2 regions of the Nocardioides taihuensis genome follow, and region 2 is predicted to be linked to the other one. Evidence: predicted binding sites of a transcription regulator. Region 2 holds the regulator's gene; the other holds the start of a gene.
The links. Region 2 encodes LexA, which represses DNA repair genes until DNA is damaged. Its sites were predicted from a motif close to TCGAACANNTGTTCGA; they were not measured.

Region 1 (15,154 bases), on a different contig from region 2:
ACGTACGACGTCGCCGAGGCCCCGCTCGACGACGAGGGCGACACCGCGGCGTACTGGCTCGACACGCCGCTCGCCGTCGCCGTGGGCAACGTCGAGTCCGAGCTGCGCCGCACGGCGGAGGACGGCGACCTCGTGATCGCGGTGACCGACGCGGAGACACGGATCCTGTGGACCTACGGCGGCCGGGTGATGCGGCGCAAGGCCGAGTCCGTGAACTTCGTGCCGGGCGGCCGCTGGGACGAGAGCAGCGTCGGCACCAACGCCCTGGCGATCACCAACCGCACCGGCGACCCGTCGATGGTCTTCAGCGCCGAGCACTACGCCTCGATGGTGCACAACTGGGTGTGCTGGGCCGCGCCGCTGCACGACCCGGTCTCGGGGGAGCAGATCGGCGTGATCGACCTGTCGACGACGTGGGACCGCACCCACCCGATCGGGCTGGCCACCGCCCGCGTGATGGCCCGGCTGATCGAGACCGCGATGCCCCGCACGCGGCAGTGGGCCGACGCGAGCCGCGCGCCGGTGCCGCCCGACGAGCCCGGCCTCACCCTCAGCCTGCTCGGCACCGCCGAGGCATGGCTCGACGGGCAGCGGCTGCTGCTCAACCGCCGGCAGACCGAGATCCTGGCCCTGCTGACCATGCACCCCGAGGGGCTCTCGGTCGAGCAGCTGCACGCCGCGGTGTACGGCGACCAGGCGGTCACCCTCTCCACGCTCAAGGCGGAGGTCTCCCACCTGCGCGCTGCCCTCGGGGGCGCCCTCGCGTCGCGCCCCTACCGCCTCATGCTGCCGGTGCGCACCGACGTCGACGAGGTGCTGGCCCTGCTGCGCCGGGGCGCGGTGCGCGCGGCCGTCTCGGCGTACCGCGGCGACCTGCTGCCCGGCACCAACGCCCCCGCGCTCGTCGAGCTCGCCGAGTTCCTCGCCGTCTCGGTGCGCGAGGCCCTCCTGGCCCGCCCCGACCCGGCGGCCGTCCTGCGCTACAGCGAGCTCGCGCCGTACGACGTCCAGGTGCTCGAGGTCGCCCTCGCCGCCCTCGGCCCGCGCGACCACCCCGCCAAGCCCCTCCTCAAGGGCCGCCTCGCCGTGGCCCACCGCTGACCGTTCGACTGATCCAGCTGACGGTTCGACGGGTGACCAACCATTCGCCAACCGGGGGTGCCTAACGTGACGCCGGTCACCACGGGCGCGCGCCCGCACGGGTCCACTAGGGAGAGTCCATGACGAGGATCAGCCTGACCGTCGACGGGAGCTTGGTCTCCGACGACGTCGAACCCCGGATGCTGCTGGTGCAGTACCTCCGCGAGAAGCTCGGGAAGACCGGCACCGTGATCGGTTGCGACACCAGCAACTGCGGTGCCTGCACCGTCCACCTCAACGGCCGCAGCGTGAAGTCGTGCAACGTGCTGGCGGTGCAGGCCGACGGGGCCGAGGTCCTCACGATCGAGGGCCTGGTCACCGACGGCGAGCTGCACCCGGTGCAGGAGGCCTTCCGCGAGTGCCACGGCCTCCAGTGCGGGTTCTGCACGCCGGGCATGATCATGCAGAGCATCGACCTGCTCAACGAGAATCCCAGCCCCACCGAGGAGGAGATCCGACTCGGGCTCGAGGGCAACCTGTGCCGATGCACCGGCTACCACAACATCGTCAAGGCCGTGCAGCACGCCTCCGCGCAGGGAGGTGCCCAGTGACCGCCGTCGACGAGCGTGACACCCGGCCCGAGATCGGCCGCGACCGGCGCCGCAAGGAGGACCAGCGCCTGATCACCGGCCGCACCCGGTGGACCGACAACATCACCCTCAACGGGATGCTGCACCTCGCGATGGTGCGCAGCCCCTTCGCCCACGCCACCATCTCGAGCATCGACACGTCGGCGGCCGAGGCGTCTCCCAACGTCGTCGCCGTGCTCACCGGCGCCGACCTGGCCGACACCCAGGGCGTCATCATCAACGCCTGGCCGATCAGCCCCGACCAGGTGTCGCCGACGCACCTGCCGATGCCCGCGGACCGGGTGAGCTTCGCGGGCGAGATCGTCGCCGTCGTCGTGGCGCGCACGGTCGCCGAGGCGCGGGACGCCGCCGAGCTCGTCGACGTGGAGTACGACGTGCTCCCCGCGGCGCTGGACCTCAAGGAGGCGGCGACCGACGCGGTGCTCGCGCACCCCGACCTCGGCACCAACAGGTCGGCCACCTGGAAGTTCGACTCTGCCGAGGCCGGCACGGGCGGCAACGTCGAGGAGGCGATCGCCGAGGCCCGCGACGGGGGCATCGTGATCGAGCGCGAGTACCGCCAGCAGCGGCTGATCCCGGCCTTCATGGAGCCGCGCTCGACCGTGGTGGACCCGACCGGCGAGCAGATCACGATGTGGTCGGCGACGCAGATCCCGCACGTCCTGCGGTTCGCCCTCGCGGCGACCACCGGCGTCCCGGAGTCGAAGATCCGCGTGATCGCCCCCGACGTGGGTGGTGGGTTCGGCGGCAAGCTGCAGACGACGCCCGAGGAGTTCATCACCTTCGCGGTGGCGCGGCGGCTCGGCAAGCCGGTCAAGTACACCGAGACCCGCTCGGAGTCGCTGCTCGCCTGCCACCACGGTCGCGACCAGTGGCAGAAGATCACGCTCGCCGCGAAGGCGGACGGCACGGTGACCGGTCTCAAGGTGGAGCTGCTCACCGACCTCGGCTCGTACAACGCGCTGCTCGGCGGCGGCACGCCCGTGCTCGGGGCCTTCATGTTCAACGCGATCTACAAGTTCCAGGCCTACCAGTTCAACGTCCAGACAGTGCTCACGAACAAGACCTGGACCGACGCCTACCGCGGCGCCGGCCGTCCGGAGGCGACGTTCGCCATCGAGCGCACCATGGACGAGCTCGCGGCCGAGCTCGGGGTCGACCCCCTCGAGATCCGGGAGAAGAACTGGATCAAGCACGAGGAGTTCCCGTTCACCAGCGTGTGCGGGCTGACCTACGACTCGGGCAACTACGAGGCCGCGACCGCGCGCGCCAAGGAGATGCTCGGGTACGACGAGCTCCGGGCCGAGCAGAAGCGTCGCCGCGAGTCCGGTGACCGCGTGCAGCTCGGCATCGGCGTCTCGACGTTCACCGAGATGTGCGGCCTCGCACCGAGCCGCGTGCTCGGCACGCTGGACTACGGCGCCGGCGGGTGGGAGCACGCCAGCGTGCGGATGCTCGCCACCGGCAAGGTCGAGCTCGTGACCGGCGCGAGCGCCCACGGCCAGGGGCACGAGACGGTCTTCAGCCAGATCGTGGCGGACCGGCTCGGGGTCCCGTTCGAGGACGTCGAGGTGCTCCACGGTGACACCCAGGTCGCCCACAAGGGCATGGACACCTACGGTTCCCGGTCGTTGGTGGTCGGAGGCGAGGCGGTGGTGCGCGCCGCGGAGAAGGTGATCGAGAAGGCCAAGCCGATCGCGGCGCACCTGCTCGAGGCCAGCGTCGACGACCTCGACTTCGGGGGTGGACGCTTCAGCGTCCGCGGCACCGACCAGGGCCTGACGATCCAGGAGGTCGCCCTGGCCACCTTCGCGGCGCACAACTACCCCGAGGGGATCGAGCCCTACATCGACGCGGAGTCCACCTACGACCCGATCGACTTCAACTACCCGCACGGCACCCACCTGTGTGCGATGGAGGTCGACACGGAGACCGGCGGCGTCACGATGCGCCGCTACGTCTGCTGCGACGACATCGGCAACATCATGAACCCGCTCATCGTCGCGGGACAGGTCCACGGCGGGGTGACCCAGGGCATCGCCCAGGCGCTGTGGGAGGAGGCGGTCTACGACGACAACGGCACGCTGGTGTCCGGGTCGTTCGTCGACTACCTGCTGCCGACGTCGGCCGACACGATCAGCTACGAGATCGACCACACGACGAGCCCGTCGACGACCAACTCGCTGGGCGCGAAGGGGGTCGGCGAGGCCGGCACCATCGCCTCGACGCCGGCGGTCGTGAACGCGGTCATCGACGCGGTGCGCCACCTCGGCGTGAACGACATCGTCATGCCCTGCACGCCCGAGCGGGTGTGGAAGGCGATCAACCAGGCCGGGTCCGGCGGGTCCACCGAGGGGGCGGCGATGCCGCACTTCGACGCCTCCGAACCCGGCACCGACAGCACGGAAGGAGCCGGCGCGTGATCCCCGCACCGTTCGACTACCTCGCCCCGACCTCGGTCGACGAGGCGCTCGCCGCGCTCGCCGAGCACGGTGACGACGCCAAGATCATCGCCGGTGGCCAGAGCCTGCTCCCGGTGCTCCGGATGCGGCTCAACGCCCCCGAGGTGCTCATCGACCTCGGCCGGATCGACACCCTGCGCGGCATCCGCGACGACGGCGACGCGATCGTGATCGGCGCGATGACGCCGCACCACGAGGTCGGCTCCGACGCGCTCGTCGCCGAGCACGCCGCGCTGGTCAGCAAGGCCGTCGAGCACCTCGCCGACGCCCAGATCCGCCACCGCGGCACCTTCGGCGGCGCGCTGGCGCACGCCGACCCCGCGGGCGACCTGGGGGCCCCGACGCTCGCGCTGGGCGCCCAGTTCGTGATCGCCGGCTCGGGCGGCACCCGCACGGTGGCGGCCGACGACTTCTTCGTCGACCTCTTCGAGACCGCGATCGGCGAGGACGAGATCCTCACCGAGGTGCGCATCCCGAAGCACACCGGCTGGGGCGCGCACTACGAGAAGTTCGTGAGGGTGGCCCACCAGTGGCCGATCGTCGCCGTCGCGGCGGCGGTCAAGGCGGACGGCGGCACCATCTCCGAGGCGCGGATCGGGCTGACCAACATGGGGTCGACGCCGATCCGGGCCCGCGGGGTCGAGGAGGCGCTCGTCGGCCAGCCGGTGACGGAGGACGGCGTGCGGGCGGCGGCGGAGAAGGCCGCCGACGGCACCAACCCTCCCTCCGACCTCAACGGCGACAGCGACTACCGCAGGCACCTCGCCGGCGTGCTCACGCGCCGGGCCGTGCTCGCGGCGGCCGGGGGCTGATCGCCTGATGGAGCTGACCCACCGCTTCACCGTCCCGACCGGCGTCGAGGAGACCTGGGCGCACTTCGCCAACATCGCCGAGGTCGCGGAGTGCTTCCCCGGCGCCACCGTGAACGACGTCGACGAGAGCGGCACCTTCCACGGCTCGTGCAAGGTGAAGCTCGGCCCGATCGCGCTCGTCTACAACGGCTCGGGCACCTTCGTGGAGAAGGACGACGCGGCCCACCGCTTCGTCGTCGACGCCCACGGCAAGGACAAGCGCGGCAACGGCACCGCCGGCGCCAAGGTGACCCTGACCATGGCGGGCGACGGCGACAGCACGGACGTCGAGGTGCTCACCGACCTCGCCATCACCGGCAAGCCGGCGCAATTCGGCCGGGGCGTGATGCAGGACGTCTCCGACAAGCTGCTGGGCCAGTTCGTGGCCTGCCTCGAGACCCGGCTCGCCGGGGGGACGGACGAGACCCCCGGCGAGTCTGGCCGGCCGGGGGCAGCCCCCGTGGAGGGGGCCGCCGCGCCGGCCGGGCCGGAGGAGGCCGCGGAGCCCGTCGAGCCCGCAGCCGGGCCCGCGCCGGTCACCCCGGTGGCTCCGCCGGTCCCCGCGGCGGAGTCGCGGTCGGCAGGTGGCTCGCGCGCCGCCCGCACCGCCGCGCCGCCGCAGGACGACGCGCTCGACCTGGGGGCGACCGTGCTGCCGATCCTGGCGAAGACCTACTGGAAGCAGGCCGCCGCGGTCGTCGCGGTGGTGGCGCTGATCATCTGGTGGGTCACGAGGGACTGACCATCGCAGGCCGGGCCGCGGGTCGCACCCCGTTCACCTCGGGGGTGATCCGCGGCTCGACCCGCGCCACGGCGTACGCACCGCACAGCACCGACCCGACGACGAGCACCCCGATGTACGCCGTGCCGAGGCCGTGCCCGATCAGCAGCCCGGCGATCGGCGGTGCGATCACGGCCGCGAGCTGGAAGGCCGCGGACGACAGCGCGTTGTAGCGGCCCCGCAGGTGGTCGGGCGCGAGGTCGTTGACCAGCGCCGGGATCGTCGGCTGCAGCATCGTCTCCCCGAGCGCGAAGACCGACGCACAGGCGGCCACCAGCAGGGTGGCGCCCAGGGTGCCCGGCACCAGCCCGGAGAGCCCGAGCAGCAGCCACGCCCCGGCCCACACCACGCCCATCACGCCGATGATCCGGGTGCGGCGCCGGCCCTCGATCCGCTTGAGCACGGCGAGCTGCAGGATCACGATGACGACCGTGTTGGCCGCGAAGGCGAAGCCGAGCCCGCGCGTCGAGATCTCCCCGACGTCGGTGGCGTAGGCCGGCATGCCGGCGTTGAGCTGGGAGTAGCCGACGAACGACGACACGAAGCTCAGCAGCGCGAGCGAGGCGACCGCGGGCCGGCGCAGCAGCGCGAGGTAGCCGACCTGCTCCGCCGCCACCTCCCCGTCGTGCACCGGTCGCCCGGCGACGTGGCGCAGCGGCCACAGCAGCAGCACCAGCGCGGGCGTGAAGCTGAGCGCGTCGACGAGGTAGAGGGCCTGGAAGGTGCGCGGGTCGTCGACGTCGGCGAGGAAGCCGCCGATGATGCCGCCGATCCCGATGCCGAGGTTGAGCAGCGCGAAGTTGACCCCGAAGTAGCGCTGGCGCAGCTCGGTCGGGATCACGTTGGCGACCAGGCTCTGCCAGGCCGGCCACGAGACGCCGAAGGCGATGCCCGACAGCGTCAGGGCGACCGCCGCCACCCACGGCTCCGTGGCCACCACCATCACCAGGTCGCCCAGCACCAGCAGCGTCAGCGCCAGGATCTGCACCGGCCGGGCGCCGATCCTGTCGATCACCGCGCCACCGGGCCCGACGACGAGGAAGCCGACGAGCGGCGGCACCCCGAGCAGCAGGCCGACGGTGCCGAGGTCGAAGCCGCGCACGTCGTTGAGGTAGACGACGTGGAACGGCAGCACCAGGCCGGTGCCGAGGAATTCGAAGACGACGACGGACAGCAGCAACCTGCCCTCGCGGGGCAGGTCGTGCCAGAACGACGTCAGGCCGGGGCGCTGGTCCAGATCACTCATCACGCCGAGTCTTGCAAGTGCCACCGACACGGGGCACCGGGTTTTCCGATCGAGGGTGCTCCTGACCGTGAGGCCCTACGCTGCCTGCTGTGAAGCGCGCCCTGGGCATGGTGCTCGGCCTCGCCGTCGTGGCCGCACTGGCGTGCCTCCCGGCACTGTTCTGGAACGTCACCTTCTCCTCCGACCAGTCCTACGAGGAGACGACGATCCGCAAGTACGACGCGGAGTTCACCGTCGGCGAGAACGGCCGGATGGACGTCACCGAGACGCTCACGGTCGACTTCCCCTCCTCCGGCAAGCACGGCATCTTCCGGTTCTGGGACGTCGCCGACGAGAACGCGCCGACCCTGCGCCGGGTCCCCGAGGACATCGAGGTGACCCGCGACGGCCAACCCGAGGAGTGGGAGCAGCTCGAGGAGGACCGCGGGCGCTACGAGGTCGCCAGGTTCGGCTCGCAGTACGTGACGCTCGACCCCGGCCTGCACACCTACGAGATCAGCTACAGCGTGGACGACGTGCTGATCCCCGACCCCGACGACGCGAGCGCCTCCGAGCTCTACTGGAACCTGGTCCCGGGCGGCTGGCAGCAGCCGATCGACCGAGCGCTGCTGACCGTGCACCTGCCCGCCCCGGCCGAGGACGTGCAGTGCGGCGTCGGCTGGGACTCGACCACGGGCTGCGACGTCGCCGGCGAGGGCACGCAGACGCTCGTGGTGAAGGCCAAGGGGCTCGCCCCCCGCACGCCGGTCACCGTGCTCACCACCCAGGACGTGCCCGTGCCGCCGGTGCAGGGCGAGCAGCGCCCGTGGAGCGCGCGCTGGGACCGCGTGCTCGGGCCCGGCCCGGTCGCCCTGGGGGCCGTGCTGCTGCTGGCCCTGCTGCTGGGGGTCTGGGGCTCCGTGCTGGGGGCCCGGTCGCGGGAGCCGAAGCCCGGCTTCCCGCTGCAGTACGCCCCGCCCGACGACATCGGCCCGGCGCAGGGGCAGTACATCCTCACCGAGGGCATCAAGCGGGAGGCGTTCGTCGCCTCGATCCTCCAGGCGGCCGAGAAGGGTGCGGTCACCCTCGGCCACGACGGCGACCGCTGGTCGCTCACCGACAAGGCCGGCCCCGCGGGCTGGCGGCCGGTGGACCCGGTCACCGGCACCGTCGCCCGGCTGCTCGACGGGCCGGGGGACACCTTCACCGCCGACCCGTCCAGCGTGAGCGCGGGGAAGAAGCTGAAGAGCCGGGTCGACACCTTCGAGCGCGAGCTGAAGACCTGGGCCCGCAGCAACAACCTGCTCGTGCCGAGCGGGCTCGGCGGCCTCGGCGGGCTGCTGGTGCTGCTGGCGCTCGTGGCGATGGTCCTGGCGCTGACCTGGAACCCGCTCGACATGACGATGACCGCGCTGGTGCCCGCCGCGTTCGGGCTGGGCGCGATCTCGCTGCTGCGCCCCGGCGCGGGCACCCGTCGTACGGCGACGGGGCGCGACCTCTGGTCGCGTGTCGGCGGCTTCCACCGCGTGCTCTCGACGCCGTCGAGCGAGAACCGCTTCGACTTCTCGGGCCGCCAGGAGCTGTACACGGCGTACATCCCGTGGGCGGTGGCGTTCGGCTGCGCCGACGTGTGGGCCGCGAAGTACCGCACCGAGACCGGCACGGAGCCGCCCGTCCCCACCTACTTCCCCGTCGGTGGCTCGTGGACCCACGGCGACCCGACCTCGAGCATGGTCGACAGCTTCTCCCACACGGTCGACTCGGCGATCTCCTCCTACGAGGCCACGCAGCGCTCCTCGAGCAGCGGCGGTGGGGGCGGCTTCTCCGGCGGTGGCGGTGGCGGCGGCGGAGGGGGTGGCTCCTGGTGAGCCGCTCGCGCATGATGTTCCAGCACTCCCGAGAAGAGGTAGCTCCGTGACCACTGCCCTGATCGTGATCGGCGTCCTCGTCGTCGCCGTGATCGCCTTCGTCGTGATCGGCTTCAACAAGCTGCGCACCACCGACATCGGCGCGCAGGAGGCGCTCGGCGGCATCGACGTGCAGCTCACCCGGCGCGCCGACCTGATCCCCAACCTCGTGGAGACGGTCAAGGGCTACGCCGCCCACGAGAAGGACACCCTCGAGCAGGTCACGGCGGCCCGCGCGCACCTCCAGTCGGCCGCCGCCGGGGACGACGTGGCCGCCAAGGCCGCCGCCGACGCGGAGATGCAGCAGGCGCTGGTGCGGCTCAACGCCGTCGCCGAGGCCTACCCCGACCTCAAGGCGAACGCCGGCTTCCTCGACCTGCAGAAGCAGCTCAACGAGACCGAGAACCAGATCTCCTTCGCCCGGCAGTACTACAACGACGCCGTCGCCACGCTCAACAAGGTCACCCAGACCATCCCGTGGATGTTCCTCACCGGCATCGCGAACGTGCACGAGCGGGAGTTCTACGACGCCCCCGAGGGCAACGAGACGGTGCCGAAGGTGCAGTTCTGACCGGGGCCGCTAGAACACGTTGAGCGGCCGGAACTGCACCGAGATCCGGGGGCCGGCGTGCGCGACCTTCGGCACGGCGTGCTCCCAGGTGCGCTGGCAGCTGCCGCCCATGACCACCAGGTCGCCGTGGCCCATCTCGACCGCGACCGACTCGCCACCCCCGCGGGGGCGCAGGCAGAGCCGGCGCGGGTCGCCGAGGGAGACGATGGCGACCATGGTGTCCTGGCTGCGCCCGCGGCCGATCGTGTCGCCGTGCCAGGCCACGCTGTCGCGGCCGTCGCGGTAGTAGCAGCACCCGGCGGTCACGAAGGGCTCGCCCAGCTCGGGCAGGTAGTGCGCGGACAGCGCGTCACGGGCCTCGACCAGCAGCGCGTGCGGCAGCGGCTCGCCCACCGCGTAGGTGTGCACGAGCCGCGGCACGTCGACCACCCGGTCGTACATCTGGCGCCGCTCGGCCCGCCACGGGACGTCGGCCACGAGCGTGGCGAAGACGTCGTCGGCGTCGGGGAGCCAGTTGCGGCACACGTCGATCCACGCGCCGCGGGAGAGCGGCGTGCGGGTGAGGCCCTCGGCCAGCTGCTCGCCGGGTGCGGGCAGGGTGGCCGGGCCGCCGTCGAAGAGGGTGCCCTGGAAGTCCACCCGCAGCACGGTAGCACAGGATCGAACACCTGTTCGATGTCTGAGCAGGCGCCGTGAGGTAATCTCTAGTTACATAATCTACAAACTCAACTGGAGGTGGTCGTGGTCCCAGAAGCAGCGCCCCTGGAGGCGGCGGCCAGGCACGCCTGGGGCGACCTGGCGCTCCTCGTGACCGTGGCACTCGCGCTGACCGAGCACCACGTCGAGGCACTGGCGGCCGTCGCCGCGTTCGCCTCCGGGTGGTGGATCATCCGGCTCGGGGCCGGGCAGTCCTCGACCATCGACTCCGGGTAGGTGAGCAGGCTCCCGCCGTTCTTGGTCGTCGGTGCTGCGGCCTCAGGTCACGGTGAGCCGGAGCTTCATCTGCTGGTGGTGGGGGTCGCAGACGATCTTGTAGGTGCCCGGCCGCAGCCGCACCTTCCACACCCACCGTCCGGTGCCGCCGACCGTCGTCCTCTTGTCGACGCCCTCCCCGGAGATGTGCCAGTTGTGCATGGTGCTCGCGTCGCGGACCACGATCCGGTAGCGCCCGTGGGTGACGGTCCGGTCGCCGACCCGGAGCGAGTCGAAGTCGTCGTGCACCGACCCCCGCAGGGTGGTGCGGGCGGCGGACGCGGGCGCGGCGGGGAGGGTGACGAGCAGCGCGCCTGCGACGCCCGTCGCCAGGGCGTCGGCGATCCTGCGGTGGGTCATGCTGCGGAGGCTACGTGCGGGGGAGGGGGCGGGCGACGTGGTCTCGACAGGCTCGACCGAGGTGCGACCGCGGGTGCTACGCGTCGACCTTCTCGGGGATGACCCGCTCCATCTCGGCCTGCACCTCGTCGGCGAGCTTCTCCAGCTTGCGCCGCAGGAGGATCGGCGCGACCAGGTTGCCGAGCGTGCCGAAGTCGAAGTCGGCGCGGTAGTGGACCGTGGTCCCCGAGCCGGACGCCGACGGCGCGAAGGTCAGCGTGTCGCGCGTCGTGGCCTGCTTGTTGCGACCGCGGAACTGCACGGTGGTCGGTCGCTCGTGCGCGACCGTCTCGTACTGCAGCTCGGTGCGGCGGCCCATGAACTCCGAGATGTTGCGGTACGTCGTGCCCAGGCCGCCGTCGCCCGCCGTGCGGCGGGTCTCCACGGTGCCGGGGTCCCAGTCGTTGGTCGAGGTGAAGTCGCTCAGGTAGTCGAAGACCGCGTCGACCGGGCGGGGGACGGTGAAGGTGCGTTCGACGTGCATGCCTCTACGGTACGGACCCGACCCAGACCCGCCCCGGAGCCGGCTCGGGGCCGACCCCGACGCGACCCCGGGCGACCCTCAGGGGCCGACCCGGGACGGTCCCGGTGGTGGGCGCTTGCGGGGACACCGGAGGATGGGGCCATGACGCAGACCCCTGCGGCGGAGCCGGGAGGCCCCGCCGCGCGCACCGTGAACGTCACCAAGACCTACGGCAGCGGCGACGCGCTCGTGCGCGCGCTCGACGAGGTCAGCCTCGACCTCGCGGCCCACGAGTTCACCGCCATCATGGGCCCCAGCGGCTCCGGCAAGTCGACCCTCATGCACTGCTGCGCGGCGCTCGACACCGCCGACAGCGGCGAGGTGTGGATCGGCGACCGCGAGCTGACCGGCCTGCGCGACAAGGAGCTCACCCGGCTCCGGCGCGACGAGATCGGCTTCGTCTTCCAGTCCTACAACCTGGTCCCGACGCTCACCGCGGAGGAGAACATCCTGCTGCCGCTCGCGATCGCGGGGCGCAAGCCCGACGCGGAGTGGTACGCCGCGGTGATCGAGACCGTGCAGCTCGGCGGGCGGTTGAGCCACAAGCCCAACGAGCTCTCCGGCGGCCAGCAGCAGCGCGTGGCGGTCGCCCGGGCGCTGGTGAGCCGGCCGCGGATCGTCTTCGCCGACGAGCCGACCGGCAACCTCGACTCCCGCTCCGGCGCCGAGGTGCTCGAGCTGCTGCGCCGGAGCGTCGACGAGCACGGCCAGACGATCGTGATGGTCACCCACGACCCGGTGGCCGCCGCGTGGACCGACCGCGTGGTCTTCCTCGGCGACGGTCGCGTCGTCAGCGAGCTCCGCCGCCCCGACCGCGAGCAGGTGCTCGAGGAGATGGCGAGGATCAGCGCCGGCGAGACGGGCGCCTGAGCCGTGTGGAAGGCCGCCCTCAAGAGCCTGCTCGGGCGCAAGCTGCGCCTGCTGATGAGCACGTTCGCGATCGTGCTCGGTGTCGCCTTCGTCGCGGGCTCGCTGATCTTCTCCGACACCCTCGACCGCAGCTTCACCGCGATTTTCGCCTCCTCGGTCGGTGACGTCGTCGTCCGCCCCGTCGGCGGCCAGGCCGAGGACGGCGGTCCGACGGCGCGCACGGTCCCCGCCCGGACGGCCGAGCAGCTCACGTCGGTGCCGGGCGCGGCCCGGGTGGACGGCAACGTCTCGGCCATCGGCGTCTACGTGATCGGCACCGACGACAAGGCGGTCGGCGGGTTCGGCCCGCCGGCGCTGGGCGGCAACTGGACCGACGCGCCGGCCGGCCACGGGCTCGAGGGCCTCACCATCACCGAGGGCCACGAGCCGCAGGGTCCCGACGAGGTGGTGCTCGACGAGCGCACCGCCGAGCGCGGCGGCTACTCCGTCGGCGACGAGGTCCACATCGTCACCGCCGGCACGCAGGAGGTGCTGCGCCCGACCCTCGTCGGCCTCGCCGACTTCGCGGACGGCGGTTCGCTCAACGGCGCCACGCTCTCGGCGTTCGACACCCAGACCGCGCAGGACCTCTTCCTCCAGGGCAAGGACGCCTACACCGACGTCTGGGTCACCGCCGACGACGGCGTCAGCCAGGAGGAGCTCCGCGACGCGGTCGCCCAGCGCCTGCCTGACGGGTTCGAGGCGATCACCGGCGACGACCTCGCCGAGGAGCAGGCCGACAGCCTGCTGCAGGCGCTGTCGTTCATCCGCACCTTCCTGCTGATCTTCGCCGGGATCTCGCTGGTGGTGGGCGGCTTCCTGATCGTCAACACCTTCTCGATCCTCGTCGCCCAGCGCAGCCGCGAGCTCGCGCTGCTGCGCGCCCTCGGCGCCTCGAAGCGGCAGGTGACCCGCTCGGTGCTCCTCGAGGCGTTCGTGCTCGGCGTGATCGGCTCGACCATCGGCCTCGGCCTCGGCGCCGTGCTCGCCCTGGCGATCCGCGCCCTGTTCTCCCGCTTCGGTCTCGACCTGACGGGTTCGCTGGTCTTCGAGCCGCGCACCGTGGTCGCGGCGTACGTCGTCGGCATCCTGGTGACGATGGCGGCCGCGTGGCTGCCGGCCTGGCACACCGCCCGGATCGCGCCGATCCAGGCGCTGCGCGACGACATCGCGATGCCGGAGACGGCCGTGCACCGGCGGGTGGTGGCCGGCGTCGTGCTGATGCTCCTCGGCGCCAGCCTGCTCGGCCTGGGCCTGTTCGCGGGCGTGCCGCACGCCGGCTGGTTCGTCGGCGCCGGGGTGCTGGCGATCCTGCTCGGCGTCGCGTCTGCGGCGCCGGTGATCAGCCACCCGTTCCTCCTCGGTGCCAGCGCCCTCTACGCCCGGCTCTTCGGCAGCATCGGCAACCTCGCCGGCGAGAACTCGCTGCGCAACCCGCGCCGTACGACGGCCACCGCGTCCGCGCTGATGATCGGCCTCGCGCTCGGCACCACGATGGCGATCGTCGGCGACTCGGCGAAGTCGAGCGTCGACCAGTCGATCGCGGAGAACTTCGTCGGCGACTTCGTGGTGAGCAACGTCTTCGCCCAGCCGTTCTCCCCGCAGGTCGCCGACCAGATGGCCGCCGTCGACGGCGTGGAGCGGGTGGTGCGGGAGCGCTTCGTGATGGCCGACCACGACGGCGACACCGAGGGCCTCTCCGCGATCGACCCCGAGGCGACCGGTGACCTCGAGCTGCGGGCGGTGGACGGCTCGCTCGCCGAGCTCGCCGACGGCACCGTCGCCCTCGACAGTGGGTACGCCGACGACAACGACCTGCAGGTCGGCGACACGATGCGCTGGAACGTGCCGACCGGCCCGGTGAGCTGGCGGGTGGTCGCGACGTACGAGGAGAACCCGCTCGTCTTCTACCCGGTGCTGACCACGATCCAGACCCTGGACACCTCGAAGTTCACGCCGGGTGACAACGCCCTGATCCTCTTCACCGACGACCGGCCCGGGCTGCAGTCCGACCTCGACGCGGTGGTCGCCGACAACCCGGTCGTCACGGTCAAGGACCAGGACGCCTTCGCCGAGGAGCGCCGCGGACCCATCGACCAGCTGGTGCGGGTGATCTTCGCGCTGCTCGGCCTGGCGCTGGTGATCGCGGTGCTCGGCATCGTCAACACGCTCGCGCTGTCGATCATCGAGCGGACCCGCGAGGTCGGGCTGCTGCGCGCGATCGGCGTGAGCAGGCGTCAGCTGTGGGGGATGGTCACGCTCGAGTCGGTGGTGATCTCCCTGCTCGGCGCGCTGCTGGGGGTCGTGCTGGGCGTCGGCTTCGGGGTGGCGCTGATGTACTCGCTGCGCGACGAGGGGCTCGAGGTGATCAGCGTGCCGTGGGTGCAGCTGGGCCTCTTCCTCGGCCTGTCGGTGCTCGTCGGCGTGCTGGCCGCGGTCTTCCCGGCGCGCCGGGCGGCCCGGCTCGACGTCCTCCGCGCGATCTACACCGAGTGAAAACCGCGCCTGACCTGCGCAAAGCCGGGCACCGTACCGCGACGCCGCCCGGCCGCGCGAGGGGTGCGCCTGTGACCTCTGCAACGTGAAGGAGTTGTGCATCCCTAGGACGAAGGTGCTGGTCTGGCCTAGTCTGGCCATGTGAACGAGTTGCTGGTCGGCGAAGGCCGGGCGCTCAAGCACGTGCAAGTCCGGGAGTACGTGCGGTCCTTGGTGAAGGACGCTGCCCCCGGTTCCCCTGCTCCGTCGGAGCGTGAGCTGGTGCACCGCTTCGGCGTGGCCCGCATGACCGTGCGTCAGGCGATGGACGCGCTCGTCGTCGAGGGGC
Region 2 (15,154 bases):
CGACCGCCGCCGCGCAGCCCACGGCGGCGGCCCACCACGCCCCGCCGAGGTCGGTGCCGATCCCGATGCCGTGCGCCAGCGAGATCACCCAGAGGGGGTAGGAGGCCAGGTGCAGCAGCCGCCAGCCGCGGTGGCTCATGTGGGTGCGCAGCATGCTGGTCACCACGATGACCAGCATCAGGTCGAGGGCGACCGCGCCGAGGCCCAGCCAGAGCGGCTGGTACGTCGCGCCGAACGGCCAGAACGCCTGCCACCAGCGGATGTCGACGTAGGTGTCGACGACCGCCGAGGCCACGTGGCCCGCGAGCAGGACGACCGCGAGCAGCGCGGCGTTGCGGTGCAGCGACTGGGTGACGAAGCGCGGGATCCCGCGCGCCGGCCGTCCGCCGATCGAGGCGATGCCGAGCACGGTGGTGAGGGTGAGCAGCACCAGCACGACCACGCCGGTTCCGCGGTTGAGGTACCAGAGCAGGGGACCGTCGGTCATGACGCCTCCGGGGTCGCGGTCGGGGCAGGGGCGGGGGAGGGGACGGCGTCGGCGGGCCAGCCGCCGAGCAGGACGACGCTGCCGTCGGCGGCGACCAGGCGGGCCGGCACCGTGCGCTCGGTGAGCCACGCGTCGGCGTCGTGGCCGAGCACGACCGCGGCGGTGGTCGCGGTGTTGGCCCCGGTCGCGGTCGGCGCCACGGCGGTCACGGTGCGCCAGACCTCGGTGGCCGGGCGACCGGTGCGCGGGTCGACGACGTGGTGTCGCTCGACGCCGTCGGCGGTCCAGCGCCGCACCCGCGTGCTCGAGGTGGCCAGGCCGCCCTCGGTGATCGCGACGATCGTGTCCGGGCCCTGCCCGGGGCGCTCGGAGACCGCCACCTGCCACGGGCCGCCGTCGGGGGTGGCGATCCGCAGGTCGCCGCCGAGGCTGACCAGCGCGGGGCAGCCGAGCTCCTCCTCGATGGCGTGCGCCGCGACGTCGGCCGCCCACGCCTTGCCGGTGGCGCCGAGGTCGAGCGCGGTGCCGAGCGGCACGCGGATGCGGCCCTCGGTGTCGAGGCCGATCGCCCGCCAGGCGTCGGTGTCGGGGACCGGCGCCTCCTCGATGCCGGGGACGTCGCCGCGGCGCGCCAGCTCGTCGAAGTCGCGGTCGTAGCCCAGCGTGACCAGCGGTCGTCCGAGCAGCGGGTGCACCAGCCCGTCGGTCGCCGCGGCCGCGCCGCAGGCCGCATCGACGGCGGCCACCAGCAGGGGGTCGACGGTGGTCCAGCGGCCGGGGCGCCGGTTGGCCCGGGCGAGGTCGGAGTCGTCGCGGAACCGGCTGCAGGTGGCGTCGACGTCGGCCACGACGCGCTGCACGAGGGCGAGCACCGGGGCGAGGTCGGAGGGACGGCGGACGGCGACGTGGCCGTAGCTGCCGAAGGCGTCGAACCGGCGGTGCAGGGCCGGGCCGACGCCGGTCACGGAGCCGGTGGTGGTGGAGCCGGTGGTGGATCCGGTCATCGTCACGAGCCGCTGCTGGGCGCCGGCGGGGGAGCCGGGGCAGGTGCGGGTGCGGGGGCGGGAGCGGGCGCCGGGGCGGGCCCGCCGGAGCCACCCGAGCCGCCGGAGCTGGTGCCGGTCGACCCGGTCCAGCCCGAGGTGCCCGAGGAGGTCGTGCCGCCGTACGTCGTGCCGGTGCTGCCGGTGACGTAGCGCGTCGTCACCCGGGTGACCTGCGGCCGGTCCTTCCACACGATCCGGCGCTCCGGCTTGACCTTGCGCTGGGCCGCGGCCGGCTGGGGGGCCTGGGCGCCGGCCCCGTCGGTGGTCGCACCCTGGTCGGCCGCCTGCTCCTGCGCCGCCAGCCCGGCCAGCCACCCGGTCGCCGTGACGGCGGCGACGCCGCCCACGGTGGTGATCGCGGTGACGACGGCTCGGTAGCGGTTGCGGGTCCTGCGGGTGTAGGTCATGCCGCTCAGCGTGCGCCGCTGCTCGGCAAGGCCGCCTCATCGCAACGTCAAGTCCACGTTAGGGGAACCCTTGACGTTGATTTGACCTTGCCACGAGGCGCCGACAACACCCGGCGACCCACGGTGGGGGACATGAACCTCAAGTCGATCCTCGCCGTCATCGTCGCGGTGCTCGCAGGCACCATCGGCGGAGCGGCCGCCTACTCCGTCGCGACCCCGAGCAGCGCCTCGGGCCCGACCCCCACGTCGACCTCGCTCCAGCCTGCCGCCGAGACCCAGGACGTCGCGGCGCAGGTGCAGAAGGTCGTCAAGCTGCGCCCCTGCAAGAAGCCCGCCGAGCGGGTCGGCAAGAAGTGCGTCACCGACGTGACCCGCACCGTCGTGGTGCCGGGCCAGGCCCGCAGCGGCTCGGTCGCCCCGGCGCCGGCCTCGGGCGCGTCGACCTCGGGCAGCTCCACCCCGGGCGACGACGACCAGTACGACGACGACAGCAGCACCCCCGCCGGCTCGGACGACCAGGGTGACGACGACCAGTACGACGACCAGGGCGACGACTCCGGCGACGACGAGGCCGACGACCAGGACGACGACCAGGACGAGCCGGGCGACGACGACTCCGGCGAGACCGAGAGCCCCGAGGTCGAGGACTGAGGGACGACGTCCTCGACGACGCCGTCGGGCTCGTGATGTCAGACGCGCGCGACCGGCAGCAGCACCTCGACGACGGTCCCGCGACCGCCCGGCCCCGCGACCACGTCCAGCGACCCGCCGCACCCCTCGGCGGTGCGCCGGGCGATGTCGAGGCCGAGGCCGGTGGACCCGGTCCGGCGTCCTCCCCCGTGGGGCGTCGGGCCGGGGCCGTCGTCGGTCACCGACAGGTGGGCCACCCCGTCGAGCCGCACCAGCCGCACCCGGAAGCCCACGGGCTCGGGGGTGTGGGCGAAGACGTTGTCGAGCAGCACGTCGAGCAGGTCGGCCAGGTCGTCGGGCGCCACGGGGACGGTCACGGGCTCCTCCGGCAGCGACACCTCGAGCGGACGCTGCTGGTCGTCGGCCAGCGCGGCCCAGAAGGCGATGCGGCCGCCGACCACCTCGGTCGCGTCGCACGACGCCGCGAGCGCGGTGCGCACCGGACGGCGTGCCTCGCGCACGATCGCGTCGATGCTGCGCTGCAGCACGCCGATGTGCTGGCCGAGCCGGGCCGCGACCTCGGGGTCGTCCACCTGTTCGGCGTCGAGGCGCAACGCGGTGACCGGCGTCCGCAGGCGGTGGGAGAGGTCGGCGACGGCGGCGCGCTCCTGGGCGAGCAGCTCGCCGGTGCGCTCGGCGAGGCCGTTGAGCGCGCGGGCCAGCTCCTCGGTCTCCTCGGTGCCGGTGACCTCGGCCCGGGCCGCGAGGTCGCCCTCGCGCAACCGGTGGGCCGTGCCGGCCACCTCGAGCAGGGGCTCGCTGATCCGCCGGCCGAACCACGCCGCGATCACCGCCGCGATGCCGAGCAGCACGAGGCCGAGCGCGATGATGCCGAGCCACGCCTCGACCACGCCCTGGCGCAGTGTCTCGGGCGGCACGCTGGTGCGCACGACCGTGGTCTCCCCGTCGGCGCCGGTCACCGGGATGTAGACCCGACCGCCGTCACCGTCGACGACCGTGAACGCCTCGCCACGCGCGCGGCGCACCTCCGGGTCGGTGGTGGCGAGCGGCGGCCCGACGACCTTGCCGCTCGGCAGCACCACGCTGGTCTCCGCGTCGCCGAGCCGCGAGACCGTGCTCCGGAGGACGTCGGTGCCGACGTCGCTCGCCACCAGGATCGCCACGCTGCGCGCCTCCTGGTCGGCATCCGCCATCGCACGGTCCTCGGCCAGCGTGCGCACCAGCAGGCAGAGCGGGATCACGAAGGCCACCACGATGGTGGACGTCGTGCCGAGGACCAGCCATGAGATCCGCCGCCGCACGGGACCGGACCTCAGGCGCTTCCGCTGTCGGAGGCGTCGGGGTCGACCAGCTTGACGCCCACGCCGCGCACGACGTGCAGGTAGCGGGGCTCGGCGGCGGTCTCCCCGAGCTTGCGGCGCAGCCAGGACAGGTGGACGTCGACGGAGCGCTCGGACCCGCCGTACGCCTGCTGCCAGACCTCCGAGAGCAGCTCGCGCTTGGTGACCACCTCGCCCGCCCGGGAGGCGAGGACCTGCAGCAGGTCGAACTCCTTGCGCGCCAGCTCCAGCGGCTCGCCGGCCAGGGTGACGGTGCGGGTGCGCTCGTCGATGACGAGGTCGCCGACCCGCAGCGGTGCGACGGACTCGCCGGCGACCGCTCCGCTGCGGCGCAGCACGGCGCGGATGCGCGCCGCGACCTGGTCGGTGCCGAAGGGCTTGATGACGTAGTCGTCGGCGCCGCTGTCGAGCGCGGTGACCATGGTCGGGTCGTCGTCGCGGGCGGTGATCACGATGATCGGGACCTGCGAGGCGGCGCGGATCATCGAGATCAGCGCCAGCCCGTCGACGTCCGGCAGACCGAGGTCGAGGAGCACGACCTGCGGCTCGTCGCGGAGCACCTGCTCGAGGCCGGCCATGCCGGTGGGCGCGGTCGCGACCGCGTGGCCCCGCTCGGTGAGGCCGCGCTGGCAGGCGCCACGGATGGCCGCGTCGTCCTCGACGACCAGGATGCTGGTCATGTCCGCACCGTAACCGGCCGTGCCCTGCCGCCGGTGGAGCATCGGAGATGATGACACCGTGAATCGCCGCACGTTCGTGGTCGCCGCCCTGGCCTGGGTCCTCGTGGTGACCCTGGGCTCCGGGCTGGTCTGGGCCGTGATCTCGAGCGCGGGCCAGGACACGGGGATCACCGGACAGCCGCTGCGCACGGGGGAGACCCCGCTGCTCGGCGTGGCCACCCAGACCACCGGCCGCCCCTCGCCCCGCCCCGGCCACGACGGGAACGACGGGCACGGCGGCGACGACCACGGGCACGACGGGCACCACGGGTCGGGTGGCGACGGCCCGGACGGCCAGCCCACCGGCGGCCAGGCCACCTCCGGCTCCGGGAACCAGGGCGGCTCGGGATCCTCCAGCCCCGGCGGGTCGGGCGGCAGCAAGACCAGCAACCCCTCGCCCGACGGACCCGCCACCGTCAGCCGGATCTGGAACGGCGCCGCCGGCTCGGTCAAGGTCGAGTGCACGGGCGCCACCATCCGTCTGGTCAGCGCGTACCCCAACGACGGCTACCGCTACGAGGTGAGCAGCAGCGGCCCCGAGCACGTCGAGGTCGAGTTCGAGAACACCTCCACCGAGCGCCAGACCAAGTTCGAGGCCACCTGCTCCTCGGGCTCCCCCGTCTTCCGCGTCGAGACCGACAGCGACTCCGGCGGCGACGACTGACCGCCGAGGTGGGAGAAATGGTCACCCGAGGTGGGAGAAATGGCGACCCGAGGTGGCAGGGATGGTCGCTGTGGGAGGCGGCGTCGGGCTGTCGGCGTCCGGGGCTAGGGTGCTCGGGTGCCCGACGCGTCCCCGCCCTCTTCGCCCTCGGGCAACCGCGTCCGCGAGGTCCTCGCGACGGCCGTCGCCGCCCTCGGCGGTGAGGAGCGGGCGGGCCAGGTGGAGATGGCCGAGGCCGTCGCCGAGGCCATGGAGTCGGGGCGCCACCTGCTCGTGCAGGCCGGCACGGGCACCGGCAAGTCGCTCGGCTACCTCGTGCCGAGCCTGCTCCACGGCCGCCGCGTCGTGGTCGCCACGGCGACGCTCGCCCTGCAGCACCAGCTGGTCGAGCGCGACCTGCCGCGGCTGGCGGAGGCGGTCGGCGGGGCCGGCGTCGACGCGAAGTACGCCGTGCTCAAGGGCCGCTCCAACTACGCCTGCCTCCACCGCATCCGCGCCGGCGTCCCCGACGACCAGGGCGCGCTGATCGAGGCGCCGGTCGGGTCCCTGGGCCAGAAGGTGCTCGAGCTGCGCGCCTGGGCCGAGGAGGAGGCCGAGAACGGCGGCACCGGCGAGCGCGACCGCGCCCCGCGCCACACCGACCGCGAGTGGCGCCAGGTCAGCGTCGGCCACCGCGACTGCCTCGGGGCGGCCCGCTGCCCCTTCGGGCAGGAGTGCTTCGTCGAGGTCGCCCGCGAGGAGGCCCACCAGAGCCACCTCGTGGTCACCAACCACTCCCTGCTCGCGATCGACGCGATCGAGGGCGTCCCGATGATCCCCGACTACGACGTCGTGGTGATCGACGAGGCCCACGAGCTCGTCGCCCGGGTCACCCAGGCCGCGACCGACGAGCTCGCGGTCGCCGACGTCGAGCGCGCGGCCCGGCGCTCGCAGCGCCACGTCGACGGCGACGAGGCCGACCGCCTCGCCGAGTCCGCCGACGCCCTTGCCGACGCGGTGGCGATGGCCTCGCCGGGGCGCTTCGACACCGTCCCCGACCAGCTCGCGGAGGCGCTGGCGCTGGTGCGCGACGCGGCGCGCACCTGCCTCTCGGCGTACCCCCGTGACAGCGACGGTGAGGCCGACGCCGGCAAGACCCAGGCCAAGGGCTCGGTGCAGGAGGTCTTCACGACCGCCGAGCGGATGGCCAAGGACGCCGAGTCCGACGTGATGTGGCTCTCCGAGGGCGGCGACCGGTTCCCGCCGCGGCTGTGCGTGGCGCCGCTCGAGGTGTGGGGCCCGATGCGCGAGAAGCTGCTCAGCGACAAGACCGTGGTGATGACGTCGGCGACGCTGATGCTGGGCGGCGACTTCAGCGCGGTCGCGTCGTCGGTCGGGCTCAAGCCGTCGGAGCGCGTGGTCCACGGCGAGACCGTCGGCGAGGACGTGCCGGACGACGCCCTGCCGTGGGTCGGCCTCGACGTCGGCTCGCCGTTCGACTACGGCCAGCAGGCCATCCTGTACGTCGCGCGGCACCTGCCGCCGCCGGGCCGCGACGGCCTCGGCCCGGCCCAGGTCGACGAGATCGTCGACCTCGTCGACGCCGTCGAGGGCCGCACGCTCGGGCTCTTCTCCTCGCGCCGCGCGGCTGAGGCGGCGGCCGAGGTGGTGCGCGAGCGGCTGCCCCACCTGACCACCCTCGCCCAGGGCGACGCCCAGCTGCCCGAGCTCGCCAAGCAGTTCGTCGAGGACCCCCACACCTGCCTCTTCGGCACGCTCAGCCTGTGGCAGGGTCTCGACGTGCCCGGGGAGACCTGCCAGCTGGTGATCATCGACCGGATCCCGTTCCCGCGCCCCGACGACCCGCTGATGTCGGCGCGCCAGCGCGCGGTCGAGAAGGCCGGCGGCAACGGCTTCATGCAGGTCGCCGCCACCCACGCCGCGCTGCTGCTCGCCCAGGGTGCCGGCCGCCTGATCCGCACCACCACCGACCGCGGCGTCGTCGCCGTGCTCGACCCGCGCCTGGCCACCGCGCGCTACGGCGGGTTCCTCAAGGCCGGCCTGCCGCCGATGTGGGCGACGACCGACCCTGCGCTCGTGCGCAAGGCCCTCGGTCGGCTGGCCGGCGGCTAGAGCCGCGAGCGTCCGTCGTACCCCCCGGCCGGCCCGCCGACGCCGAGGAACTCCCCGACCGTCGGCGCCACGTCGACCGTGTGTGCCCGCGCCGAGGACGTCGTGCCCGCCCGCACCGCGCGGTGCCCGCCCGAGACGAAGAACGGGATCGGGTACGTCGCCGGGTGGCCGTGGTTGCCCGGGACCGGGTTGCCGGTGACGTCGGGCTCGCTGAACCGCCACCCGGCCCGGCACCACACCAGCACGTCGCCCGCCTCGGGCCCGAGCCGCAATGACTCCTCGCGCCGGTCGTGGGTGACCAGCACGCCCTCGACCGACGAGGCCACGTCGCGCATGCGGGTGACCGCCTCGTCGCGGAGCGCCGCCGGGCCGGTCCAGTAGAGGAGGTCCGCGCCGCCGTTGTCCGCGACCGCGACCCTGCCGGCCAGCACCGGGTCGGCCTCGAGCGCCGGCGTCAGGCTGACCACCCGGCCGGGGCGCGACCAGTCCATCGCGTGGTCGGCGAGCAGGACGAGCAGCGAGTGCTCCCACCGGCCGGAGTCGTGCAGCAGCTGCACCAGCCGGCCCACCTGGGCGTCGGTGTCGGCGAGCGCGAGCGTGCGCGCGAGCCGCAGGTCGCTGCCGGTCAGGTCGGCGTGCCCGAAGCGGTCGATGTCGCCGAGGTTGACGAAGACCAGGTGCGGGTCGAGGTCCTCGACCATCGCCAGCGTCGCGTCCATCGTGAAGACGTCGGGCGCGTGCCCCGACACCGGGACCAGCGGCCCCGGCTCCCAGCGGTAGGTCGCCCGCTCGCCGAAGATCCCGTAGAGGTACTCCTTGCTCAGCACCGTCCCGGTGGTCAGCCCGGCGGCGTCGGCGCGGTCGATCACCGTGCTGCTGCGCAGGTCGGTCGGCCGGTCGAGGGTGCGCACCGCGCCGGCCGCGCGGTCGTACACCTCGTTGGCCGGTACGCCGGTCCGGTCGGGCCGCAGCCCGGCCATCATCATCACGTGGTTGGGGATGGTCTCCATCACCGGCAGCGACGTCGCCCGCGGGAAGTTGCGGCCGGCCGCCCGCAGGTCCGCGAGGCGCGGCGTGAGCGTCGGGGTGATCTCGTCGGGGCGGCAGCCGTCGACGACCACGACGTACGCCCGCCGCACCGTGGACCGCGCGACGGGGGCCGTTGCCGCCGACGACCGCGCGCCGGCGGCGGCCGAGAAGATCAGCCCTGCGCCGCCCGCGGTCAGCAGGGTCCGGCGGCTCGTGCGCCGGGCGTCGGGCGCCATCAGGCCCCACCCACCGGCGCGTCGACCTGCGTCACCCGGCCGGTGCGCGACGCGGTCGCCCACGACGTCGACCAGGTGATGGTCGCGTCGCGGTCGGCCCGGTCGCTGATCACCCACCAGTCCATCTGCGCCCGCTCGGGGGTCAGGTCGAGCACCGAGAAGCCGTGGTTGTCGAAGTCGAGGTACCGCACGTGCCGGTTGGCGAGCTTGATCGCCTCCTCGACCGCGACGCTCGTGGTGCGCGCGGGCGAGCCGGTGATGTCCTTGAGGTTGTTGGACGTGACCGACGTGCAGACGAGCTCGACACCGGCCGAGTCGCCGAGCGGCCAGGTCGCGGGGTCGAGGGGCAGCTCGCAGGCCCACGCGGAGTGGATGTCGCCGGTGACGAACACGGCGTCCTTGATGCCGTGGTCGCGGATGTGCTCGAGCACGCGGCGCCGGTCGGCGGTGTAGCCGTCCCACTGGTCGGGGTTGTAAGGCAGCCCGTCGCGCGGGAGCAGGCCGGTGACGTCGTTGACCGGGTCGAGCAGGTCGTGCGGCACCGTGCCGAAGTCGACCGGCGCGATCATCACCGGGTTGCCGACCACCTTCCACTGCGCGTGCCGGCGCGACAGCGAGTCCTCCAGCCAGCGCAGCTGCTGCTCACCGGTGATCGTGCGGTCGGGGTCGCCGAGCGCCGGGTCGGCCGGCGGCACCGGGAAGCCGACCGCCGAGGCCACCTGCGCGTCACGGTAGGAGCGCAGGTCGAGCATGCTGATCTCCGCCAGCCGGCCGAAGGTCAGCCGCCGGAAGAGCCGGTCGCCGTCGCCGAGCCGGGCCGTGCCGTCCATCCGCACCGGCATCCACTCGTCGTACGCCCGGTGCGCGCGGGCGCGCCGCCGGCGGTAGCTGCCCTCGTCGTCGCTGTGGTTCTCCGCCCCGTCGCGCCACTGGTCGTTGGCGACCTCGTGGTCGTCCCACGTCACGATCCAGGGGTACGCCGCGTGCAGGCGCTGCAGGTCGGGGTCGGTCTTGTACTGCGCGTGGCGGCGCCGGTAGTCCGACAGCGACACCATCTCGTGGGGCGGGTCGTGCGGCCGGATGTCGGTGTCGGCCGTCCCGTAGCCGTACTCGCCCGGGCCGTACTCGTAGACGTAGTCGCCGAGGTGCAGCACCGCGTGCAGGTCGTCGCGCGCCGCCAGTCCGCGGTAGGGGCTGAACCACCCGGCCTGCCAGTTGGAGCACGACACGACGCCGAAGCGCAGGTGGTCGGGCATGGCGTCGGGCGCCGGGGCGGTGCGGGTGCGGCCGGTGCGGCTGGTCGCGCCCCCGCAGCGGAAGCGGTAGTGGTACCAGGTCGCCGGCGCCAGGCCGCCGACGTCGACCTTGACGGTGTGGTCGCGGTCGGGGCCGGTCTCCACCACGCCCCGCCGTACGACGTGGCGGAACGCGGCGTCGCGGGCCACCTCCCAGGTCACCCGCACCCGCGGGCCCTCGCCCGAGCCGGGCTGCGCCGCCGCGGTCGGGGTCACCCGGGTCCACAGCAGCACGGCGCGGGGCAAAGGATCGCCGGAGGCCACGCCGTGCGCGAAGACCGGGGCGGAGCGGGAGGGCCTCCCGGCTGTCGGGCGCGCCGCGGCGGGAGCGCCTCGCGCGGGAGCGCCTGCGGCGAGGCCGGCGGCGCCGGCGAGCGCGGCGCCGGCCGCCCCCGAGGCGAGCACGGTGCGGCGGTCCAGGGTCGGGTGGGAGGGAGTCACGCCCGGCCAACGAGCGGCCCGGGCCCGAGGTGACGACCTGGCCGGTGTGACCCCGGGATGTTCAGCCCGGGGTCACCGACCGTCCATCAGGGCACGAGCACCTCGACGCTCGCGGAACTGGTCAGGCCGTCGTCCTGCGGGGTGCCGTTGCACGAGAAGTTGGTGCCCTGGTTGCAGCGGAACCGGGTGCTGGCGTTGACCAGGGTGACGTCGACCGACGTGACCACGTCGTCGCCGAAGGCCACCTCGGTGTCGGCGTTGCCGTTGGCGTCGAGGGCGACCAGCTCGGGCGTGTGGCTGCCGTCGTTGCCGTTCACCGTCACCACGGCGGCCGAGCCGCGTGTCGTGTCGGGCAGGTTGATGCTCACGGCGAGGGTCGCCCCCGAGGTCGTGCCCTGGGTCCGGAACCTCAGCGTGGCGGCCGTCAGGTGGTCGAGCGTCCCGCTCGGCGAGGAGGCCTGCCCGTCGGACAGCCCTGCGTTGAAGTCGGGCGTCACCTCCGGGTAGGCCTGCGCCGTGCCCTCGTCGTACGCCGTCTGCGCGAACAGGTTGGCCGCGCTGAAGCGCGCGAACTCGTCGCGCAGCGAGCTGCCCTTGCCGTTCAGCACCTTCTGGATCGCCTGCACGCCGTAGCGGTCGGTGCCGCTGCCGACGCTGTCGGCGGCCTGCCAGATGCGGAGCAGCAGCACCGGCATCCCGCCCTTGAGCGAGGGGTTCTTCTCGGTGAGGTAGCGGAACCAGATCCAGCCGCCGTAGACCTCGATGTCAGCGGCGGAGTCAAGAGGGATGTCGGGTTGGGTCAAAGGGCTGCTGGCGAGGTACTGCTTGTTGTCGTTGACAGCGTCGTAGACCTCGTCCTCGGCCCACGCGGCGCTCGCCTCCATGAACCAGTCGTCCTCGAGGAAGTCGTAGGCAAACTGGACTGCGTGGTAGTACTCGTGTGCTGCGGTCACCTGCAGATTTTCGAGAGGTGTGTTCTGGGGGAATTGGCTCGACTTGTAATCGTTGTCGAGCACGCAGAAGGCCCACACCGAGTGGTTGCTCGGGCTGGGGAAGTACTTGGCGTCGCTGTCGCAGTAGCCGTAGAGCCCGAACTGCCCGACATCGCGCAGGTAGATGTCGGTCTTGTTGTTGCCGCCGCGGCCGTGGTCGCTCTTGGGCGCGCGGTAGCCGGCCTTGACGTAGTGGCGGTGCACGCCGTCGACGTTGCCGATCACCTTGTCGACGTAGTCGGGGCGCCCGTTCTTGTCCCCATCCTTCTTGCTGACCTCGCTCGGTGTCCAGTGCACGCAGATCCGTGGCGTGCAGGCCTTCCGCTTGGCAGCGGGCCTGGCCAGGAGTGCGTCGGCGGCGGCGCGGTCGGCCCCGGTCAGCTGGCCGCGCAGGGCCCACAGGTCACGCAGCGCGAGCGTCGCGTCGGCCGGGCCGGACGCGGCCCCGCCGGAGCGGTCGGTGGCCGGGGTGCCGTCGAACAGCGCCTGCGCCCGGGCCAGTGCCTGCTGCGCCGGCGTCGGTACGTCGGGTCGGTCGGCGGCCTGGGCGGCGGGGCCGGCGCCGGCGACGAGCGCCAGGCCGAGGCCGAGGGCGACGGCCGACAGGGCGGCGGTGAGGCGTGTGGCGCGGTGTTGGCGGGGCGAGGGCATCCGGTCTCCTGACTCGTGGACGCCTGATTCAACCGCCCCGCGCCGACACGGCGCCAGCCGACCCCCGGGTCGTGACCGGAAGGTGATCCGGGGTCGGGCCGGTCAGACGCGCCGCAGGACCGCCGTCACCTTGCCGAGGATGGTCGCGTGGGTGCCGTCGATCGGCTCGTAGGAGTCGTTGTGCGGCAGCAGCCAGACCTGCCCGGCCTTGCGCTGGAAGGTCTTCACGGTGGCCTCGCCGTCGATCATCGCGGCCACGATCTCGCCGTTCTCGGCGGTCGGCTGCTGGCGGATCACGACGTAGTCGCCGTCGCAGATCGCCGCGTCGACCATCGAGTCGCCCCGCACCTCGAGCAGGAACAGCTGCCCGTCGCCGACGAGCTGCTTGGGCAGCGGGAACACGTCTTCCACCCGCTCCTCGGCCAGGATCGGCCCGCCGGCGGCAATGCGCCCCACGACGGGGACGTACGACGCCGCGGGCATCGCGTCGCCCACGCCGGTCTCGTCGTACGCCGACTCCTCGGCGCTGCCGACCGCCCGCCGGCTCGCGGCGGCGTCGGGCAGGAAGACCTGCAGCGCGCGCGGGCGGTGGGGGTCGCGCTTGAGGTAGCCCTTCTGCTCCAGCGTCTTGAGCTGGTGGGCCACGCTCGAGGAGCTGGTCAGCCCGACCGCCTCGCCGATCTCGCGCATGCTGGGCGGGTAGCCGCGGGTGTCGAGCGAGTCCTTGATGTGGGCCAGGATCCGCTGCTGGCGCGGCGTCAGCCCCGTGGCGTCGGCCGGCCCGTCGGGCAGTTCGGTCACGGTCTTCTTCGCCATCGGCTGATGCCTCCCGGTCGGCTGTGCAGGGTCCACGGCTGGTCCCCTCAACCTAGTGGCGGGACGCAGTCGATTTCAAACACCTGTTCGAACGGCGTGTCGGGGCGCGTCACGCCGGCAGCGACAGGTCGCGGTGGCGCAGCGCTGCGCCGGCGGCCGCCGCGACGACGCCGGTGACGAGCGCCAGCAGCACCAGCGGCACGACCTCGACCGGCACCGCCGGCACGTTCGGCACGTGGGTGAACGGCGAGAGGTCGCAGACCCAGGCCGGCAGCCCCAGCGAGGGGCCGAACATCGGCCCGACCATGACGACCAGCACGAACAGCAGCCACGACAGCCCGACGGCGATCCGCGGCACGACCAGCACCACCAGTGCGACGACCGCCCCCAGCGCGGCGATCGCCGGCAGCTGCACGAGAGCGGCGGCGAGCAGGTCGCCGGCCAGCTCGGCGCCGCCGCCGACCGCCGCGGCACCGGTCGCCGCCATCGCGCCGGCGAAGACCAGCATCAGCAGCGCCGCCCCGACCAGGGCGTTCACGGCGTACGCACCCAGCCAGCGCAGGCGCGAGACGCTGCCCGCGAGCACCGGCTCGAGCACGCCCTGCGACTCGTCGTGGTGCAGCCGCACCAGGAGCGCGACGACGTACCCCGCCACGGCCGTGCCGGCGATCTGCACCATCGAGGCCCAGTACGCGCCCAGCACGTCGACGTCGCCGCCGAAGGTCTCGTACCACTCCGCCGCGTCGCCGGTCAGGCCCTGCACCTGTTCGCTCAGGGCGCCGAAGACGAGGCCGAAGCCGAGCATCGCGACGGCCCACCCCACCAGCGCGGACCGCTGCAGCCGCCACACCAGCCCGGTGGGGCTGAGCAGCGCGTGGCTCGCGTGCGCCGCGCCGGTGCGCTCGGGCCAGAGACCGCTGCCGACGTCGCGGCGGCCGCAGAGGACGACGCCGACCCCGACCAGCGCCGCGGCCACCAGCACCGCGAGCCCGACCGGCCACCACGAGTCGCCGCCGTACGGCCGCACCTGCTGGCCCCAGCCGATCGGCGACAGCCACGCCGGCCACGCGCTGGTGACGCGGAGGGCGGCGGAGTCCACGGTGCCGAGCATGTTGCCCAGCGCCGCGAGCAGGAACGAGACGCCCAGCACCGCGCTCGCCGTCCCGGTCGCGCCGCGGGTCGTCGAGGACAGCTGCACGGTGATCGCCGCGACGCCCGTGAAGACGAGGCCGACCAGCGCCACCGAGGCGCCGGCGGCCATCGACCCGGCGACCGGCTGCCCCGCCACGACCATGGCCAGTCCGAGCAGCGGCGCCAGCACGACGTCCGCCGCTGCCGCAACGAGGACCGCGGCGGCCAGCGAGGCGTACCGGCCGACGACACCGGAGGCCAGCACCTCCTCGCGCCCGAGCTCCTCGGCCTGCCGCGTGTGCCGCACGACCGTCAGCACGCTCAGCACGGCGGCGAGGACCATAAGCGTCAGCCCGTCGCGGTGCATCGTGTAGCCGCCCACGCTGGGGCCGGTGACCAGGCCGAGCACCCGCATGCCCGGGTTCTCGACGACGATCAGGGTGTCGGGGACGAGCAGCTCGGGGTGCCGGGTGTAGCTGTCCTCGAACATCGCCGTGGTGGCCGCGAGGAAGGCGGCCATGCCGAGCAGCCATGCTGGCAGCACGAACCGGTCGCGGCGCAGGGCGAGCCGGACCAGGCGCGGCGTACCGGTGAAGCCGTTCACGGCTGCGCCCCCACCTCGGTCGGCTCGGTGTCGTAGTGGCGCAGGAAGAGCTCCTCCAGCGTGGGCGGCGATGTCGTCAGCGCGGTGACGTCCTGCACGACCAGCCGCGCGAGCACGTGGTTGAGCTCGGCGGGGTCGACGCTGAACTCCGCGTGGCCGTCGTGGACCTGCGCGTCGTGGACGCCGGGCCACGTGGTGACGCAGGGGAGCGGGTGCCGCGTGTCGACGGCGACCGAGGTGCGGGTCAGGTGGCGCAGCTCCTCGAACGTGCCGGACTCCGCGGCCCGGCCGTCGCGGATGATCGTCACCCGGTCGCAGAGCGCCTCCACCTCGGAGAGGATGTGGCTGGAGAGCAGGATGCTGCGGCCGTCCGCGCGCAGCTCGCCGACGACCTCCTGGAAGACCGCCTCCATCAGCGGGTCGAGGCCCGACGTCGGCTCGTCCAGCAGGTAGAGCTCGACGTCGGAGGCGAACGCCGCGACGAGCGCCACCTTCTGCCGGTTGCCCTTGGAGTAGGCGCGCACCTTCTTGGT

Region 1: ACFPGP_RS03990 (alpha-ketoglutarate-dependent dioxygenase AlkB) is a predicted target of LexA. The motif match lies at 10,188-10,203, and genes of this name have one in related genera.

What each region holds. Positions count from the first base shown of each region.
Region 1 covers NZ_JBHSKD010000004.1:165,487-180,640, forward strand. Annotated here, with positions in the region: gene ACFPGP_RS03950 (transcriptional regulator) at 1-1,101, shown strand, start outside; gene ACFPGP_RS03955 ((2Fe-2S)-binding protein) at 1,221-1,691, shown strand; gene ACFPGP_RS03960 (xanthine dehydrogenase family protein molybdopterin-binding subunit) at 1,688-4,153, shown strand; gene ACFPGP_RS03965 (FAD binding domain-containing protein) at 4,150-5,004, shown strand; gene ACFPGP_RS03970 (SRPBCC family protein) at 5,012-5,785, shown strand; gene ACFPGP_RS03975 (MFS transporter) at 5,772-7,070, opposite strand; gene ACFPGP_RS03980 (DUF2207 domain-containing protein) at 7,160-8,917, shown strand; gene ACFPGP_RS03985 (LemA family protein) at 8,964-9,527, shown strand; gene ACFPGP_RS03990 (alpha-ketoglutarate-dependent dioxygenase AlkB) at 9,537-10,166, opposite strand; gene ACFPGP_RS03995 (hypothetical protein) at 10,269-10,460, shown strand; gene ACFPGP_RS04000 (hypothetical protein) at 10,503-10,859, opposite strand; gene ACFPGP_RS04005 (SRPBCC family protein) at 10,936-11,382, opposite strand; gene ACFPGP_RS04010 (ABC transporter ATP-binding protein) at 11,524-12,291, shown strand; gene ACFPGP_RS04015 (ABC transporter permease) at 12,295-14,826, shown strand; gene ACFPGP_RS04020 (GntR family transcriptional regulator) at 14,968-15,154, shown strand, end outside.
Region 2 covers NZ_JBHSKD010000018.1:66,688-81,841, forward strand. Annotated here, with positions in the region: gene ACFPGP_RS14230 (ferric reductase-like transmembrane domain-containing protein) at 1-487, opposite strand, end outside; gene ACFPGP_RS14235 (FAD:protein FMN transferase) at 484-1,491, opposite strand; gene ACFPGP_RS14240 (hypothetical protein) at 1,494-1,940, opposite strand; gene ACFPGP_RS14245 (hypothetical protein) at 2,073-2,591, shown strand; gene ACFPGP_RS14250 (sensor histidine kinase) at 2,630-3,892, opposite strand; gene ACFPGP_RS14255 (response regulator transcription factor) at 3,904-4,611, opposite strand; gene ACFPGP_RS14260 (hypothetical protein) at 4,670-5,314, shown strand; gene ACFPGP_RS14265 (ATP-dependent DNA helicase) at 5,432-7,426, shown strand; gene ACFPGP_RS14270 (alkaline phosphatase family protein) at 7,423-8,691, opposite strand; gene ACFPGP_RS14275 (alkaline phosphatase D family protein) at 8,691-10,427, opposite strand; gene ACFPGP_RS14280 (MXAN_6640 family putative metalloprotease) at 10,514-12,070, opposite strand; gene lexA (transcriptional repressor LexA) at 12,173-12,886, opposite strand; gene ACFPGP_RS14290 (ABC transporter permease) at 12,996-14,621, opposite strand; gene ACFPGP_RS14295 (ABC transporter ATP-binding protein) at 14,618-15,154, opposite strand, start outside.